One region of the Ralstonia condita genome, then DNA from elsewhere that is predicted to be linked to it. Evidence: predicted binding sites of a transcription regulator. Region 1 holds the regulator's gene; the other holds the start of a gene.
What was found. The regulator HrcA, encoded in region 1, represses chaperone genes, less so after heat shock. The targets are predictions, from matches to a motif close to TTAGCACTCNNNNNNNNNGAGTGCTAA.
Positions count from the first base shown of each region.

Region 2: a site for HrcA is predicted at 1,292-1,318, ahead of groES (co-chaperone GroES). Genes of this name have one in related genera too.

Region 1 is NZ_CATYWO010000001.1:211,902-215,102, forward strand. It holds gene R2N03_RS00945 (NAD kinase) at 14-958, opposite strand; gene hrcA (heat-inducible transcriptional repressor HrcA) at 1,069-2,127, shown strand; gene R2N03_RS00955 (carboxymuconolactone decarboxylase family protein) at 2,171-2,518, opposite strand; gene hutC (histidine utilization transcriptional repressor HutC) at 2,646-3,201, opposite strand, start outside.
Region 2 is NZ_CATYWO010000004.1:315,868-319,068, reverse strand. It holds gene msuE (FMN reductase) at 1-12, opposite strand, end outside; gene R2N03_RS15295 (LysR family transcriptional regulator) at 124-1,047, shown strand; gene groES (co-chaperone GroES) at 1,410-1,700, shown strand; gene groL (chaperonin GroEL) at 1,802-3,201, shown strand, end outside.

The sequences.
Region 1 (3,201 bases):
ATGGGGGTTGGGTTTACAGCCGGTTGTCTTCGGTCGGGTACTCGTGCCAGTGCAGCTTCTTGCGCAGCGTGGCGTAGTAGTTGTAGCCAACCGGATGCAGTAGTTGCACGGTGCGCTCGGAGCGGCGCACCACGATGCGGTCACCCGGCAGCAGCGAGGTCAGCGATTGCATGTCGAAGTTGACGCTGGCATCACGACCGCTGGTCACCTGGATGACAACCTCCGCGTCGTGTGGAATGACGATCGGCCGGTTCGACAGCGAGTGCGGTGCAATCGGCACCAGCACCAGGCCCGACAGCGCCGGATGCAGGATCGGCCCGCCGGCGGAGAGCGCGTAGGCGGTCGAGCCCGTTGGTGTGGAGACGATCAGGCCGTCCGAACGCTGGTTGTACATGAAGAAACCGTCGACCGAGACGGCCAGTTCCACCATGCCTGAGAAGCCCGAGCGGTTGACGACCACATCGTTGAAGGCCAGGGCCGAGAAGATGACTTCGTCGTCGCGCACGACCTGCGCCTGCAGGAGCGCGCGCATCTCGGCCTCGTAGCGGCCGGACAGCATGTCGGGCAGCACGGTGTGCACGTCTTCGAACGGGATGTCGGTCATGAAACCCAGCCGACCGTGGTTCACGCCGATCACGGGCACGCTGGCGCCGGCCAGGTGTCGTCCAATGCCGAGCAGTGTGCCGTCGCCGCCGAGCACCACGGCCACGTCGGCATGGCGTGCCATCTCTTCGGGCGGCAGGGCAGGGTAATCCTGGACACCGATATTGAGCGCCGTTTCACGCTCGAACACGATGTCATGCCCGCGACCGGCTATGCACGAAGCCAACTCCATGAGCGGGCCGGCGATGTTGGCGGCCGAATACCGGCCGACCAGCGCGACAGTCTTGAACGGCGAGGCAGGCGAAGGCGAGGCGGCGGGAGCTTGCGGGGCCACGGTAGACGGGGGAATCGACATGCGCGCATTACACCATATCAATATGACCCTCGCCACGTTTGAACCTGTTTGGCGAGAAACGCCTGCGTCACGCGCAGATTGGCGTCGAATTTGCGTAAAATTGAAAAATCATGGACAAGCGCGCCACCATCCTCCTCAAGACCCTGATCGAACGGTACATAGCCGAGGGGCAGCCCGTCGGCTCGCGGACCTTGTCCAAGTACTCAGGGCTCGATCTGTCGCCGGCGACCATCCGCAATGTGATGGCCGACCTGGAGGAAATGGGCTTCATCGCGAGCCCGCACACCTCCGCCGGACGCGTGCCGACGCCGCGCGGCTACCGTCTCTTCGTCGACACCATGCTGACGGCCAGTCCGCTGGATGTGCTCAGCTCGCAAGACCGCATGGTGCAGCAGATGGCCGGGGCGATCGCCGAACAGGTACGCACCCAACTGGCGTCGCATGGGGCGGAATCGTCGCAGCGGGTGATCGCGGCGGCCGCGCAGACGCTGTCCAATCTGTCGCAATTTGCCGGCATCGTCATGACGCCGCGCCGCACGCACGCCTTCCGGCAGATCGAATTCCTTCGCCTGTCCGAATCCCGCATCCTGCTCATCGTCGTCACGCCAGAGGGCGATGTACAGAATCGCATCATCCACACCGATACGCCGTACACCCCTTCGCAACTGGTGGAGGCGGCCAACTACATCAACGCGCACTACGGCGGCATGACCTTTGACACCGTGCGCGAACGGCTGCGCGGCGAGTTGTCTGTGCTGCAGGCTGACATGACTTCGCTGATGCAGGCGGCCGTGGAGGCGGGCAGTAGCGCCGTGTCTGACGAAGAGCCCGTGGTCATCTCCGGCGAACGCAAGCTGCTGGATGTCGAGGACCTGTCATCGTCGATGGACAAGCTGCGTCGCCTGTTTGCGGTGTTCGAGCAGAAGACCGGGCTGCTGCAACTCCTCGACGTGTCAAGCCGGGCAGAGGGCGTCCAGATCTTCATCGGCGGCGAGAGCAGCCTCGTCCCGCACGAGGACATGGCGGTCATCACCGCACCGTACGAGGTCGATGGCAAGATCGTCGGCACCCTCGGCGTGATCGGACCGATGCGCATGGCCTACGAGCGCGTGATCCCGATCGTGGACATCACCGCCAAGCTGCTGTCGAGTACGCTCAGCCAGTATTGAGCGCTGGGTGCTGACGCCGGCGTTTGGTGCGTCGGCGATCCGCTCAGGATGAGAACTGTTCGAACGCGGCGAGGGCGTGCGTGGCGTACATCATCGAAGGGCCGCCTCCCATATAGACCGCTGTCCCCAGGACTTCTTCCAGCTCCGCGCGGGTCGTGCCCAGCTTGACGAGCGCCTGGACATGAAAGCCGATGCAGTCGTCGCAGCGGCTCGCAATGGCGATGCCGAGCGCCACCAGTTCTCGCGTCTTCTTGCTCAGCGCACCATCCTTTGTGCCTGCCGCAGCCAGTTGACTGAAGGCCGTCATCAATTCTGGCTGCGTTTCGCGCAGATTGCGCATCTGTGCAGACACGTCCTTGATCAGGGGTTTGAATTCGGGCACGCCACTCATGACGGGATCTCCTTGGTCGGTATTGAGCGTGGGGCGCGGCGCGTCCACACCGGGCGGCGGGACGCAGCCCCCCCAGCATTCTCGCCGCCGCCGTACGACGCGGTCATGACGTAACGCAACGACTCGCCTAGAAACTCCCGGTGAACTGGTACCGCCCGCCCGGGTGCCACATGGTTGCCACGGAGGCGACCTGGCCCTGGGATAGCGTCTTGCGCCGCAGCATCAGACACGGCTCACGCACATCCATCTGCAGCATTTCGGCGATCTCGCGCGGCGGCAGGCGCGCCTCGATGCCGTAATCCACGCCCTGCAACGGGGCGGCACGCATGAGGTAGGCGTTGGGCGTGGTCTGTGTGAAATCCTGTTGCATATAGTCAGGGGCCAGCCCGGCATTCACCCAGCGGTCTTCCACCTGGATCGGCAGGTCATTCTCGAAGTGCACGATCAGCGAATGGAACAGGGCGCGCCCCACCGGTACGCCGAAGGACGCGGCCATCGCTTCGTTGGCGCGGGCGCGCTCCAGCTTGTGCAGCTCGGCACGGTGCCGGTGGCCGCGTGCGGCAATTTCCTCGGCGATGTTGCGGATCGCCACCAGCGTCGCCTGGTACTTCTGCTGTGCGACGAACGTCCCCAACCCCTGCACACGCGTGAGGATCTGCTCGGCGGTCAGCTCGCGCAGCGCG
Region 2 (3,201 bases), on a different contig from region 1:
TGGACGTGTCATTTTTTTTTCTTTCAGATGGCTGCGATCGAACAATCGGAACGCATGGTATTGATGTGGATCAATGAAGTAAAATGGTTTTATTTCACAAATTCATGAATAGGAATCATGTGAATGCTTGAGCGCATCCACCTCAGCATCGTTCAGCAGGTCGAGAAGCAAGGGTCGTTGACGGCCGCCGCAGGCGTACTGAACCTGACCCAGTCGGCCCTGAGCCACAGCATGAAGAAACTAGAGCTTCAGCTGGGCACCGACATTTGGCTGCGCGAAGGACGAAGCCTGCGCCTGACGCAGGCCGGCCAATATCTGCTGGCCGTGGCGAACCGGGTGCTGCCGCAACTGGATCTGGCCGAAGAGCGCCTCGGCCAATTCGCGCAGGGCGAGCGCGGGGCGCTGCGTATCGGCATGGAATGCCATCCCTGCTACCAGTGGCTGCTCAAAGTGGTGTCTCCCTATCTGGCCGCATGGCCCGACGTGGATGTGGACGTCAAGCAGAAGTTTCAGTTCGGCGGGATCGGTGCGCTGTTCGGCTACGAGATCGACCTGCTGGTCACGCCGGACCCGTTGTTCAAGCCGGGGCTGAAGTTCGAACCCGTATTCGACTACGAGCAGGTGCTGGTCGTGGCGCGGGGCCATGCCCTGGCTTCGGCGGCCTATGTGAAACCCCGGCAGCTGACCCGGGAAGTGCTCATCAGCTACCCCGTGGACATCGAGCGCCTGGACATATACAGCCAGTTCCTGTTGCCGGCCGGTGTAACGCCCAGGCGCCACAAAGCCATCGAAACCACCGACATCATGCTGCAGATGGTGGCCAGCGGCCGCGGCGTGGCCGCCCTGCCGCGCTGGCTGGTCGAGGAATACGCGGCCAAGATCGACGTGGTACCCGTGCGGCTGGGCGCGCGCGGCATCGCCAAGCAAATCTTCCTGGGCGCACGCGAAGCGGACACCGCCATTGACTACGTGCGGGCCTTCATTGAACTGGCCCGCCAGCCTGCAATCGCTACCAAGACTGCCATTGCCCAAGGAGCCAAGGGATGAACACCGATCGGCAAGCTGGGTGGTTACCGGGCGCGCTTGCCGTCATCTTCCTTCCATGAGGGTGGCGCTTTGAGCGGCCGATCGTTGCGTAACCCTATGAAATTGAAAGGAATGTTTGGTTCTGGTGTGCGCTGAGGCTCTGGGATGAGTTCGAAGCTGGGTGAACACAGGCCAGCGTTGCGTGAATCTCGACAAAAACTTCGGTTTCCCCCGTTCTTGAAATCGTCATACCCCGTCCCTATAATTAGCACTCGCCGGGCAGGAGTGCTAACAACGCCTCCGGTTCCCGATGCTTTCCCGATGCGCCGCGTTCTGCGGCGCGTTTTGTGAATAAACACTCACTTTGCATTGAGGAGTTGTGTATGAACCTGCGTCCTTTGCACGACCGCGTGATCGTGAAGCGCCTGGACAACGAGACGAAGACCGCTTCGGGCATCGTCATCCCCGACGCCGCCGCTGAAAAGCCGGATCAAGGCGAAGTGCTGGCCGTCGGCCCGGGCAAGAAAGACGACAAGGGCAATGCGATCGCGCTGGACGTGAAGGTCGGCGACCGCGTGCTGTTCGGCAAGTACGCCGGCCAGTCCGTCAAGGTGGATGGCCAGGAAGTCCTGGTCATGCGCGAAGAAGACATCATGGCCGTGGTGCAAAAGTAAGCACGCGCTCCGTCGCATCGCTTACCCGTAACCCAATCCTCATTGCCGGCGCCGCTGACTGAGCGCGCGGGCAACATCCAAAGATTTCGGAGATTCTCAAGATGGCAGCTAAAGACGTAGTGTTCGGCGACGCCGCACGTGCCAAGATGGTCGAAGGCGTGAACATTCTCGCCAACGCAGTCAAGGTGACCCTGGGCCCGAAGGGCCGTAACGTGGTGCTGGAGCGCAGCTTCGGTGGCCCGACCGTGACCAAGGACGGTGTGTCGGTCGCCAAGGAAATCGAGCTGAAGGACAAGCTGCAGAACATGGGCGCGCAAATGGTCAAGGAAGTCGCTTCCAAGACCAGCGACAACGCCGGTGACGGCACCACCACCGCAACGGTGCTGGCCCAGTCGATCGTGCGCGAAGGCATGAAGTACGTTGCCGCCGGCATGAACCCGATGGACCTGAAGCGCGGCATCGACAAGGCCGTGACGGCCGCCGTTGAAGAGCTGAAGAAGATCAGCAAGCCGACGACCACCAGCAAGGAAATCGCTCAAGTTGGCGCCATCTCGGCCAACAGCGATGAATCCATCGGCCAGCGCATCGCTGAAGCCATGGACAAGGTTGGCAAGGAAGGCGTGATCACCGTGGAAGACGGCAAGTCGCTGGCCGACGAGCTGGACGTCGTGGAAGGCATGCAGTTCGACCGCGGCTACCTGTCGCCGTACTTCATCAACAACCCGGAAAAGCAAGTTGTCCAGCTGGACAACCCGTTCGTGCTGCTGTTCGACAAGAAGATCAGCAACATCCGCGACCTGCTGCCGGTGCTGGAGCAAGTGGCCAAGGCTGGCCGTCCGCTGCTGATCATCGCTGAAGACGTCGAAGGCGAAGCCCTGGCAACGCTGGTGGTGAACAACATCCGTGGCATCCTGAAGACCGCCGCCGTCAAGGCTCCGGGCTTCGGCGACCGCCGCAAGGCCATGCTGGAAGACATCGCCATCCTGACGGGCGGCCAAGTCATCGCTGAAGAAGTCGGCCTGACGCTGGAAAAGGCGACCCTGAACGACCTGGGCCAAGCCAAGCGCGTTGAAATCGGCAAGGAAAACACCACGATCATCGATGGCGCAGGCGACGCCCGCAACATCGAAGCCCGCGTGAAGCAAGTGCGTGCCCAGATCGAAGAAGCGACTTCGGACTACGACCGTGAGAAGCTGCAAGAGCGCGTGGCCAAGCTGGCCGGCGGTGTTGCCGTGATCAAGGTTGGCGCTGCCACCGAAGTCGAAATGAAGGAAAAGAAGGCCCGCGTGGAAGATGCGCTGCACGCAACGCGCGCTGCCGTGGAAGAAGGCATCGTGGCTGGCGGCGGTGTTGCACTGCTGCGCGCCCGTGCACTGATCTCCGGTCTGAAGGGTTCCAACCCTGATCAAGACGCCGGCATCAAGATCGTGCTGCGCGCCATGGAAGAGCCGCTGCGCCAGATCGTCACCAACGCTGGCGACGAGGCTTCGGTTGTGGTGTC